DNA from 3 places in the Atlantibacter sp. MEI4A-1023 genome. Region 2 is predicted to be linked to each of the others. Evidence: predicted binding sites of a transcription regulator. Region 2 holds the regulator's gene; each other region holds the start of a gene.

Region 1 (4,213 bases), 1.9 Mb from region 2:
ACCCTGGTGAACCTGGCGACGCTGGTGGTGATGGCTAACGGACTGACCCGTTCCGGCTTTATCGACTGGTTTGCGAAAACCATGAGCACCCATCTGGAAGGGTTTTCGCCCACCGGTACGGTGGTTGCGCTGGTTCTGGTGTTTTACTTTGCGCACTACCTGTTCGCCAGCCTGTCAGCCCATACCGCGACCATGCTGCCGGTGATCCTGGCGGTGGGTAAAGGGATACCCGGCGTGCCAATGGAGCATCTGTGTATCCTGCTGGTACTGTCTATCGGCATCATGGGTTGCCTGACGCCGTATGCCACCGGACCTGGTGTGATCATCTACGGCTGTGGCTATGTGAAGTCCAAAGATTACTGGCGGCTCGGCGCGATTTTTGGGGTGATTTATATCTCAATGCTGATGCTGGTCGGCTGGCCGATTCTGGCGCTCTGGAACTAATATCCGTCTTATTGATAAGCGCCTCGTTGGGGCGCTTTTTTCTGCGTTTAACCACCCCCCAATCTTTTCCCCTGCGTGAAGTGGTTCAGGTTAGCGGAATGTTATAAAGTCGAAAGCTTGTTTGACTGACTTTACTTATTCCAGGGAGCATGACCCATGAACCGGCAGCGGCAAGCCGATCTGTTTTTAGTCTTAACCACGTTTATTGCCGCCTGCGGCTGGATTTTTTCTAAAGAAGCGATTGCCGGAATGCCGGTGTTTGCGTTTCTCGGCGTGCGGTTTTTCTTCGCCTCACTGGTGCTGTTGCCGTTTTGTCGTGGCCAACATATCCCGCGCCACCAGTGGCGGCAGGTGCTGATCAGCGGATTGTGGATGGCGCTCACCATGTGCCTGTGGATCTACTCGGTATCCAGTACCCCGTCGCTGGGCGAAGGGGCGTTTATTATGAGCCTCGCTATGCTGTTTGTGCCGCTGACGGCGTGGGTGATGATGCGGGTGCGCCCGGCGCGGGCTTACTGGGAGTGCCTGCCAGTAGCGGTGATAGGGCTGGCGCTGTTAAGCCTGCACAGCCCGGTGTCGTTCCATCCCAGCCAGGGTTGGTTTTTACTGACGGCGCTGGTGCAGTCGATCTCGTTTTGCTACACCAGCCGCTGCGCCCGTGAGGTGCCGTTAATCCCACTCACCACGGCACAGTTGATGATCACCGGTATTGTTGGGCTGGGTATTTCCGCCGGGTTCGAGCACATAACCCAACCCTTTGATCTGTCTATTGCGCTGTGGGTGCTGGCCAGTATTTTTATCGCCACAAGCCTGCGTTTCGCGTTGCAGCTTCAGGGGCAAAAATACGCCGCCGTCGCCAGCGCCGCCCTGATTATGGTGCTGGAGCCGCTGTTTACCGTTATCGCTGCCGGGATTTGGTATGGCGAGCGTTTACCCACGCAGAAAATTATCGGCGGGGTTCTGATTCTGCTCGCCCAAATCTGGTTCCGCTGGCGGATGATTAACCGTCTCTAAACGTCCTTCCCGAAAACAGTCATTTTGACAATAAAGTTAGTCAAAATGACTGCCTTCCTGATAGTCATTTTAACATTCTTAATCATCATAAAATTAGATAAAATATTTAAAATCATATTCTTATAAAGTTGGCACGCAACTTGATATATGAGCCATATCGCATTCGAATTTAATTTCATGAACACAAGAGGTTGATATGGCTATTCTGGTTAAGAACAACATTTCCTGGGTTGGACAGCGTGACTGGGAAGTTCGCGATTTTCACGGCACCGAATACAAAACGCTGCGCGGTAGCAGCTACAACAGCTATCTCATCCGTGAAGAAAAAAACGTACTGATCGATACTGTCGATCACAAATTTAGCCGCGAGTTCGTGCAGAACCTGCGCAGCGAAATTGATCTGGCAGATATCGATTACATCATCATCAACCATGCGGAAGAAGACCACGCAGGCGCGTTGACCGAGCTGATGATGCAGATCCCGGATACCCCAATCTACTGCACCGCCAACGCTATCGATTCCATTAACGGGCACCACCACCATCCGGAATGGAATTTCCACGTGGTGAAAACCGGTGATTCCCTGGATATCGGCAACGGCAAACAGCTGATCTTCGTTGAAACCCCGATGCTGCACTGGCCGGACAGCATGATGACCTATATGACTGGCGATGCGGTGTTGTTCAGTAACGATGCCTTCGGTCAGCACTACTGCGACGAACGCCTGTTTAACGACGAAGTGGATCAGACTGAGCTGTTCGAACAGTGCCAGCGCTACTACGCCAATATCCTGACGCCGTTCAGCCGTCTGGTCACGCCGAAAATCACTGAAATCCTCGGCTTCAACCTGCCGGTGGATATGATCGCCACGTCCCACGGCGTGGTCTGGCGTGAAAACCCGACCCAGATCGTCGAGCTGTACCTGAAATGGGCGGCGGATTACCAGGAAGACCGCATCACAATATTCTACGACACCATGTCTAACAACACCCGCATGATGGCGGACGCTATCGCCCAGGGCATCAACGAAGTAGACCCGGTGGTGGCAGTGAAAATTTTCAACGTGGCGCGTAGCGATAAAAACGAAATCCTGACTAACGTATTCCGTTCAAAAGGCGTGCTGGTGGGTACCTCCACCATGAACAATGTGATGATGCCGAAAATCGCCGGTCTGGTGGAAGAGATGACCGGTCTGCGTTTTCGTAACAAACGCGCCAGCGCATTCGGTTCTCACGGCTGGAGTGGTGGTGCGGTGGACCGTCTGTCTACGCGCTTGCAGGATGCCGGTTTCGAAATGTCCCTGAGCCTGAAAGCCAAATGGCGTCCGGATGTGGATGCTCTGGAACTGTGCCGTCAGCATGGCCGCGACATTGCCCGCCAGTGGGCGCTCGCACCGCTGCCGGAAACCACGGTGAAAGCGCAACCGAAGCAGGATGATGACAACAGCGCCGCCGCCGCAGCTGCCGACCTCGGCCCCTGCATGCAGTGCAGCGTCTGCCAGTGGATTTACGATCCAGCCGTTGGCGAACCGATGCAGGATGTCCAGCCGGGGACGCCGTGGAGCGATGTACCGGATAACTTCCTGTGTCCGGAATGTTCACTGGGTAAAGACGTGTTCGACGAGCTGGCAATGGAGGCGGTATGAGCCACGGGATTGTGATTATCGGGTCGGGCTTCGCGGCCCGGCAGTTGGTCAAAAATCTGCGTAAACAGGACGGCCAGGTGTCAATCACCGTGATTGCCGCCGACAGTATCGACGAATACAACAAGCCTGATCTCAGCCACGTCATCAGCCTGCGCCAGCGCGCGGACGAGATGACGCGCCAGTCGGCGGGCGAGTTCGCCGAGCAATACAACGTGCGCCTGTTCCCGTACACCTGGATCAAAGAGATCGATGCCGCCGCCCGTCTGGTGAAAAGCACTGATAACCAGTGGTGTTACGACAAACTGGTACTGGCGACCGGGGCCAGCGCGTTTATCCCGCCGGTGAACGGGCGTGAGCAGATGCTGACGCTCAACAGCCAGTTGGAGTATCGCGCCTGCGAGTCGCAGTTGTTTGATGCGCGCCGGGTATTGATTGTCGGCGGTGGCCTGATTGGCAGCGAACTGGCGATGGATTTCACCCGCGCGGGCAAATCTGTGACGCTGGTGGATAACGCGTCCAGCATTCTGGCGTCGCTGATGCCACCGGAAGTGAGCAGCCGCCTGCAACATCGCTTAACGGATATGGGCGTGCATCTGTTGTTGAAATCGCAGTTGCAGTCTCTGGAACAAACCTCGGGAGGTATTCGCGCCACCTTCGATCGCGAACGCCAGGTCGAGGTGGATGCGGTGATTGCCGCGACCGGCTTACGCCCGGAAACCGCGCTGGCCCGCAGCGCCGGGGTAGAGGTGAATCGCGGGATCGTGGTGGACAATACGCTGAAAACCAGTCATCCGGATATCTACGCGTTGGGCGACTGTGCGGAAATCGACGGTCAGTTACTGCCTTTTCTGCAACCGATCCAGATTAGCGCCATGACGCTGGCGAAAAACCTGCTCGGCGGCAACGCGCCGCTGAAACTGCCCGCCATGCTGGTCAAAGTCAAAACGCCGGAGTTACCGCTGCATCTGGCTGGCGAAACCCGCCGCAGCGATCTGAACTGGCACATTTCTACCGAAGCCCAGGGTATGGTGGCGAAAGGCGTGGATGCCGAAGGCCAGCTACGTGCTTTTGTGGTGAGTGAAGACAAGATGAAAGAAGCCTTTGCGTTGC
Region 2 (4,213 bases):
TTTGATCGGTATTAATCTGACCAGCCAGGATGACGCGACGCAGGTCGTTAATAATAACAACGAGCCGACTTACCAAAGCGAGCAATCCAACACGCTGGTTTATAGTCCTGAAGGGGCGCTAAATTACCAGTTGGAAGCGCAACACGTTGAATACTTTTCTGATAGTGGCGTGTCGTGGTTTACGAAACCTGTCATGATCATGCTGGATGCCAACAAAGTTCCTACCTGGTCAATCACGTCAGATAAAGCCAAACTGACTAATGACAGGATGCTGTATCTGTATGGCAATGTCGTTGTTGACGCGCTGACCCCTGAAGCGCAATTACGCAAAATTACTACCGATAACGCGCAGATCAATCTACTGACGCAGGATGTGGCGTCAGACGATCTGGTGACGTTATACGGCACCAGCTTTAACTCCAGCGGCCTAAAAATGCGCGGAAACTTACGCAGCAAAACTGCCGAGCTGATTGAAAAGGTTAGAACGTCCTATGAAATTCCAAATAAACAAACTCAGCCTTAACCTTGCCTTATCCGGTGCGTTGCTGGCGGCGGCTTTTCCAGCGCTGGCGCTGACCGGTGATACCGATCAGCCGATTCATATCGAATCCGATCAACAGTCGCTGGATATGCAGGGCAACGTCGTGACCTTCACCGGTAACGTCGTGGTGACCCAGGGCACGATCAAAATCAATGCCGACAAAGTGGTTGTCACCCGTCCGGGCGGCGAGAGCGGCAAAGAGGTGATCGACGGCTACGGTAAACCCGCCACCTTTTTCCAGATGCAGGACAACGGCAAACCGGTTAAAGGCCGTGCCGATACCATGCATTATGAACTGCAGAATGACTTTGTGACCCTGACCGGCAATGCCTTCCTTGAGCAGTTGGACAGCAACATCAAGGGCGACAAAATCACCTACCTGGTCAAAGAGCAGAAGATGCAGGCGTTTAGCGATAAGGGCAAACGCGTGACGACCGTGCTGGTGCCGTCGCAGTTGCAGGACAAGAACAAACCCGCCGCCAATGCGCCAGCGCCCAACAAGAGTAACTAATTTTTTATGGCAACATTAACAGCGAAAAACCTCGCCAAAGCCTATAAAGGCCGCCGCGTCGTCGAGGATGTCAGCCTGACGGTGAATTCAGGTGAAATCGTGGGTCTGCTCGGCCCGAACGGTGCGGGCAAGACCACGACGTTCTATATGGTGGTGGGAATTGTCCCGCGCGATGCCGGGAATATCATCATTGATGATGAAGACATCAGCCTGCTGCCTTTGCATGCCCGCGCCCGTCGCGGTATTGGTTACCTCCCGCAGGAAGCGTCGATTTTTCGCCGCCTGAGCGTTTATGACAACCTGATGGCGGTGTTGCAGATCCGTGACGATCTCACCAGCGAACAGCGTGAAGACCGCGCCGTCGAGCTGATGGAAGAGTTCCACATCGACCACTTGCGTAATAGCCTCGGCCAGTCGCTGTCCGGCGGTGAACGTCGCCGCGTTGAAATTGCCCGTGCGCTGGCGGCGAATCCCAAATTTATTCTGCTCGATGAGCCGTTTGCTGGGGTAGATCCCATCTCGGTAATTGATATTAAACGTATTATTGAGCATCTGCGCGACAGCGGCCTCGGCGTACTGATCACTGACCACAACGTCCGCGAAACGCTGGCGGTCTGCGAGCGCGCTTATATCGTGAGCCAGGGCAACCTGATTGCGCACGGTACGCCTGACCAAATCCTGCAAGACGAACAGGTTAAACGTGTGTATCTTGGGGAAGAGTTCAGACTCTGATACGGTAGAGCAAATCACAGAGGGTTGAAGCTCCCTGACGAAGCTTCAGAATCTGCCTGTGCAGGTATAATTGACGTAAGTACCCCTTGCCGCTTCCCTGCATCGGCCTTCGATGCCAGAGAGGTTGTACAGTTAGGGTATAAACCTGAGGAATGTTGCTCTGAATATGAAGCAAGGTTTGCAACTGAGGCTAAGCCAACAGCTTGCCATGACGCCGCAACTGCAACAGGCGATCCGCTTGTTGCAGCTGTCTACGTTAGAACTCCAGCAGGAGCTGCAACAGGCGCTGGACAGCAATCCGTTGCTGGAGCAAACCGACTTTCATGATGAGATAGACACTCAGGAAGCCCGTGATACTGAAACGCTGGACACCGCCGACGCTCTTGAACAAAAAGAGATGCCGGACGAACTGCCGTTAGACGCCAGTTGGGACGAAATCTACACCGCTGGAACGCCTTCGGGTAACGGGGTGGATTATCAGGATGATGAACTGCCTATCTATCAGGGCGAAACCACCCAGTCACTCCAGGATTACCTGATGTGGCAGGTTGAACTGACCCCCTTTTCCGATACCGACCGCGCAATTGCCACGTCTATCGTCGATGCCGTGGACGACACCGGCTATCTCACCGTGTCGCTGGAAGATATTCTGGAAAGCGTCGGGGATGACGAAACGGATATTGAAGAAGTCGAAGCCGTACTGAAGCGCATCCAGCGTTTTGATCCTGTCGGCGTCGCCGCCCGGGATTTGCGCGATTGCCTGTTGATCCAGCTTTCGCAATATGCCAAAGACACCCCCTGGCTGGAAGAGTCGCGGCTGATCGTCAGTGAGCATCTCGATCTGCTGGCGAATCACGATTTCCGCACGCTAATGCGCGTGACGCGGCTCAAAGAAGACATCCTCAAAGAGGCGGTCAATTTTATCCAGTCCCTCGACCCCAGACCGGGCCAGTCGATTCAAACCAGCGAGCCGGAATATGTCATCCCGGATGTGCTGGTGCGCAAACACAACGGCGTCTGGACGGTAGAACTCAATGCCGACAGTATTCCGCGTTTAAAGATCAATCAACATTATGCCTCGATGGGCAGTAGCGCCCGCAACGACGCCGATGGCCAGTTTATCCGCAGCAACCTTCAGGAAGCACGCTGGTTGATTAAGAGCCTGGAAAGCCGCAACGACACCCTGTTACGTGTTAGCCGCTGCATTGTAGAACAGCAGCAGGCGTTTTTTGAACAGGGTGAAGAACATATGAAACCGATGGTGCTGGCAGATATCGCCCAGGCCGTCGAAATGCACGAATCGACGATTTCGCGCGTCACGACCCAAAAATATTTGCATAGCCCGCGCGGCATTTTTGAACTGAAGTATTTCTTCTCCAGCCACGTGAATACTGAAGGCGGCGGCGAAGCCTCCTCCACCGCTATTCGGGCTCTGGTGAAGAAATTAATTGCCGGCGAGAATCCGGCAAAACCCCTGAGCGACAGTAAACTGACCTCCATGCTGTCTGAACAAGGTATCATGGTGGCACGCCGTACCGTCGCCAAATATCGAGAGTCTCTGTCCATTCCGCCGTCAAACCAGCGTAAACAACTGGTCTGATATAACCGATAAGGAAGACACTATGCAGCTCAACATCACAGGACATAACGTCGAAATCACTGAATCTTTGCGCGAGTTTTTGAACACGAAGTTCGCCAAGCTGGAGCAGTATTTTGAAAGGATAAACCAGGTCTATATTGTGCTGAAAGTGGAGAAGGTCACTCACATTTCGGATGCGACTCTGCATGTGAACGGTGGGGAGATTCATGCCAGTGCGGAAGGGCAAGACATGTATGCAGCCATCGACGGGCTTATTGATAAACTGGCGCGTCAATTGACTAAACATAAAGATAAACTAAAACAACATTAAGAGTCCGGGCGTTTACCTGGTGTTTCAACGGCTCGTGGTCACTGACGACGAGCCGTTGGCATTGAGAATGCTTAGGTGAAAATATGATGACTTATGATTTGAGCAGTGTCCTTAACCAGGAATGTACCCGCAGCGGTGTTCACTGCCAGAGCAAAAAACGCGCTCTGGAAATCGTCAGCGAACTGGCCGCAAAACAGTTAAGCCTGCCGCCACAAGTGGTATTTGAAGCGATCCTGACCCGCGAACGTATGGGCAGTACCGGTATCGGCAACGGCATTGCCATTCCACACGGCAAACTGGAAGAAGATACCTTGCGCGCCGTAGGCGTGTTTGTACAGCTTGAGACGCCTATTGCATTCGATGCCATTGATAACCAACCCGTAGATCTGCTGTTTGCCTTACTGGTCCCGGCAGATCAAACCAAAACGCATTTGCATACCCTGTCATTAGTGGCGAAGCGTCTGGCGGACAAAACGATTTGCCGCCGCCTGCGTGCCGCGCAAAGCGACGAAGAGCTGT
Region 3 (4,213 bases), 700 kb from region 2:
GTATGCAGGTGGCGACCATCGACCATTCCATGTGGTTCCATCGCCCGTTCGATCTTAACGACTGGTTGCTTTACAGCGTGGAGAGCACCTCGGCGTCCAGCGCGCGCGGCTTTGTGCGCGGCGAGTTTTACAATCAGGACGGCGTTCTTGTGGCCTCGACGGTGCAGGAAGGGGTAATGCGTAAGCGTAGCTAATCGCGCCTAAAAAAAGGGGCAGGTTCCTCACGGAGACCTGCCCTTTTTGTTTGCCAGGAAATTACGAGTTGTAGGCGTTCTCGCCGTGGCTGTTCACGTCCAGACCTTCGCGTTCCTGATCTTCCGGTACGCGCAGGCCAACGGTCAGATCGGCCAGTTTATAGGCCACGAAGGCCACAACGCCGGACCACACCACCGTGACCGCGATGCTTTCGAGCTGCACCAGCACCTGGTGGCCCATGGTCACACCTTCTGCATAACCCACGCCGCCAAGAGAGGTTGAGGCAAAGATACCGGTCAGTATGCAACCTACGATGCCGCATACGCCGTGCACGCCGAACACATCGCAAGGGTCATCCACACGCAGCCAGCGTTTGAGCATGGTCACGCCCCACAACCCTGCCAGACCCGCCGCGATACCGACGATTAACGCACCACCGACGCCGATGAAACCACAGGCTGGCGTCACTCCGACCAGTCCGGCAATCGCCCCTGAACACGCGCCCAGCAGCGAAGGTTTGCCGCGTACTGCCCACTCGCCAAACACCCAGGCCAGAATGGCCGCAGCGGTAGCCACCACAGTGTTTACAAACGCCAGGCCCGCGATTTCGTTGGCGGCGCTGGCGGAACCGGCGTTAAAACCGAACCAGCCGAAGTACAGGATCGCCGTACCGGTAAATACCATCGGCAGGTTATGCGGTTTGAACGCTTCTTTGCCGAAGCCAACGCGTTTACCCACCAGATAGGCACCCACCAGGCCCGCCACTGCGGCGTTGATATGCACCACCGTACCGCCCGCGAAGTCCAGCGCGCCATGCGTACCCAGTAAACCACCGCCCCATACCATATGGGCAATCGGGATGTAAGAGAGCGTCAGCCACACCACCACGAAAATAACCACAGCGGAGAATCGGATACGTTCAGCGATAGCGCCGACGATCAGCCCCACGGTGATGCAGGCGAAAGAGCCCTGGAACGCTACGTGGATGTACTGATAAAACGATCCCATCACGTCGGTGATAGCGATGCTTTTCAGCATGATCCAGTCGAAGTTGCCGAAGAAAGAGCCGCCGGTGCCGAACGCCAGGGAGTAGCCGTAAACCACCCATAAGACGCAAACCAGCGCGAAAGAAACCGAGACCTGTGTGAGCATCGACAATACGTTCTTAGAGCGGATCAGGCCGCCGTAAAACAGCGCCAGACCCGGAATGGTCATAAAAAGCACCAGGGCGGTGCAAATCATCATAAAGGCGTTATCGGCTTTATCGGCAACCGCCGGTGCGGCCATCACCAGGCCAGGCAACAGCGCGAAAGCTGCAAGAGCCGATTTCATTGTGAGTTTTTTCATCATTTTCAACCCTGTCAGGTTCGCCAGATTACAGTGCCGCTTCGTCGGCTTCGCCGGTACGAATACGAATGACGCGTTGCAGTTCTGCAACAAAGATTTTCCCGTCGCCGATTTTTCCCGTCCACGCAGACTTGCTGATCACCTCGATCACCTCTTCGAGCTGGTCATCCGCAATGGCGACATCAATTTTCACTTTCGGCAGAAAATTGACACTGTATTCCGCGCCACGGTACAGCTCGGCATGCCCTTTCTGACGCCCAAAGCCTTTTACCTCAGTGACAGTAAGCCCCTGAATACCAATGGAAGAGAGCGCTTCACGCACGTCTTCAAGTTTGAATGGTTTGATTACCACGGTAACCAGTTTCATAAATCCCCTCCTGTCGAATTGGGTAACAGCCTGAGTGAGCACATATCCACTAAAGCAAGGGGCGTGCCAGATTTATCCAAGCGAGGGAGAGCGACAGATAACGGGGGTTTTAGCGGGAGATGAGCAACAATAAAAGTGTGACCGGGATTCAGAATGTTCTGTAATCAAAAAAAACGCACCATGTCAGTGCACGGTGCATTACAGGTTTGCACCAGGGTCGTAAGCGGAAACCCAGGTGCGTTATTTTGGTGCGTCAGGCGCTTAACGTCTCTTCCTGCTCAGCGGCGGCCAGCTCTTCACCAGCCAGTTGCAGTTGATACATTTGCCAGTAACGCCCCTGTTCCGCCAGCAGTTGCTGATGAGTGCCGCGCTCGACCGCCTGGCCGCGATGCAGCACCAGAATAGTATCGGCATCCACAATGGTGGAAAGGCGATGCGCGATAACCACCAGCGTGGTGTGCTCGCGGATGGCCGCCAATGCCTGCTGGATAGCCTGCTCGGTCCCGGAGTCGATATTGGCCGTCGCTTCGTCAAGGATCAGGATTTGTGGCGTTTCGACGAGCACGCGCGCCAGCGCCAGTAGCTGCTTTTGCCCTACCGACAGGTTATTACCCTGTTCGCCAAGCCGGGTATATATCCCCTCGGGCATAGCGCGTGCCAGGTCAGCCAGTTGTACCGTTTCCAGCGCCTGCCATACTTGGGCTTCGCTGATATCACGCCCCAGGGTGACGTTGGCGAAAAACGAGTCGGCCAGCACAACCGGATCCTGCTGAACCATCGCCACGCCTTTGCGTAATACGCTATGGCTGAGCGTAGACAGAGGACGGCCATCGAGGCGAATTTCGCCGCGCGTCAGCGGGTAATAGCCCATCAGCAGGTTCGCCAGGGTGCTTTTACCGCTGCCGGTATGGCCCACCAGCGCGACAAAACTGCGCGGAGGGATATCCAGCAAGATGTCCTGCAATACCAGCCTGTCGCCGCGATAGGCAAACGAGACATCATCAATGGCAATGGCCCCGCTTTGCAGCGGACGCACATCGCTGCCGTAGGTCTGACGTGGCCTGTCCATCAGTTCGAATACGCGCTCTCCCGCTACCACGGCCTGCTGAAGCATGGATTGTTGGGTGGTCAGTTCAATCAACGGTTCATTTAAGCGGCCCAGATAGCTGATAAACGCGTACAGTACCCCGACCTCGATCGTGCCCACCGAACTAAAGCCGAACAGCATCAGTAGCCCGCACAGTACCAGCGCTGAAAACAGACTCAGCAGCGGGCGCAACAGGAATCCATCAAGGCGCAGCGTTTGCATACGCGCCATATAGTGTGAACGGCTGGCTTCACCCATTCGCTCGCCGAAGCGCGCCTGCTGGCGGAACTGTTGGATCACGCTCATGCCCATGATCACTTCGTTAAAGCCATCGTTGATATCTGCCAGGTAAGTACGCACCCGGCGCACAATCGGCGTGCTGAAGCGCTGGTAAATCACCATGACAATCAGCACCGCCGGGAAGATCGCCATTGCGACCAGCGCCATACGCCAGTCGAGGCTAAACATCGCCACCAGCATCGCGCCAATCAGCGCTGCGCTGCGCAGCACCGTCGCGACCACGGTGACGTATAAATCGCGGATCACTTCGGTATCGTTTGTCACCCGCGAAATAAGCTGACCGACCGGCTGAATATCAAACTCGCTGAGCGGCTGGCGCAGCGCGGCATCCATAACATCGGAGCGAAGTTGCTGCACCACCCCGACGGCGGCCTGGTTAAACAGTAACGACTGCCAGTAGTGCAGCCCCGCCGCCAGCAATTGCAGCAGGATATAGGCAGCGGCAAGCCCGGCCACCAGCCCCAGCGGCAGACTGTTTTTCGCCACCATGTTGTCGATGAAATAGCTGATTAATGCCGGGCCGCTCACTTCCGCCGCAGCGGCAATCCACAGCATGACCACAGCCATAGAGAGCGGTTTACGCCACGGGCTGCCGTAGGCCAGCAGGCGTTTTAAGGTCGGCCACAGTTGAGCAGGCTTATCCATTCACGGCCTCCTCTTGTTCTGGCTCATCGTCCAGCGCAGCTTCAATTTGCTGATAGCGATACATATCGCGATACCATCCAGGCTGCGCCGCCAGCGCATCGTGCTCGCCGCGCTGAGCAATATGGCCCTGTTGCAGCACCACAATTTCATCCGCCTCGGTGAGTGCCGACAGGCGGTGAGCGCTGATAATCACCGTTCGGCCCTCTCCCCAGTGATGCAGATTATGAAGGATTTGATGCTCGGTGCGTCCGTCGACCGCCGAGAGTGCATCA

The links. The regulator sigma-54, encoded in region 2, starts transcription at its own class of promoters, with help from an activator protein. The targets are predictions, from matches to a motif close to GTTGGCACANNTTTCGCTNT.
Region 1: the regulator sigma-54 is predicted to act here: its motif matches at 1,586-1,605, upstream of norV (anaerobic nitric oxide reductase flavorubredoxin).
Region 3: the regulator sigma-54 is predicted to act here: its motif matches at 1,961-1,980, upstream of glnK (P-II family nitrogen regulator).

The regions. Positions count from the first base shown of each region.
Region 1 covers NZ_CM149568.1:1,312,165-1,316,377, forward strand. The annotation lists gene ACVV26_RS06380 (anion permease) at 1-444, shown strand, start outside; gene ACVV26_RS06385 (DMT family transporter) at 601-1,458, shown strand; gene norV (anaerobic nitric oxide reductase flavorubredoxin) at 1,655-3,103, shown strand; gene norW (NADH:flavorubredoxin reductase NorW) at 3,100-4,213, shown strand, end outside.
Region 2 covers NZ_CM149568.1:4,124,578-4,128,790, forward strand. The annotation lists gene lptC (LPS export ABC transporter periplasmic protein LptC) at 1-523, shown strand, start outside; gene lptA (lipopolysaccharide ABC transporter substrate-binding protein LptA) at 492-1,052, shown strand; gene lptB (LPS export ABC transporter ATP-binding protein) at 1,059-1,784, shown strand; gene rpoN (RNA polymerase factor sigma-54) at 1,951-3,384, shown strand; gene hpf (ribosome hibernation promoting factor) at 3,407-3,694, shown strand; gene ptsN (PTS IIA-like nitrogen regulatory protein PtsN) at 3,778-4,213, shown strand, end outside.
Region 3 covers NZ_CM149568.1:3,421,606-3,425,818, forward strand. The annotation lists gene tesB (acyl-CoA thioesterase II) at 1-194, shown strand, start outside; gene amtB (ammonium transporter AmtB) at 256-1,542, opposite strand; gene glnK (P-II family nitrogen regulator) at 1,571-1,909, opposite strand; gene ACVV26_RS16315 (SmdB family multidrug efflux ABC transporter permease/ATP-binding protein) at 2,163-3,941, opposite strand; gene ACVV26_RS16320 (SmdA family multidrug ABC transporter permease/ATP-binding protein) at 3,934-4,213, opposite strand, start outside.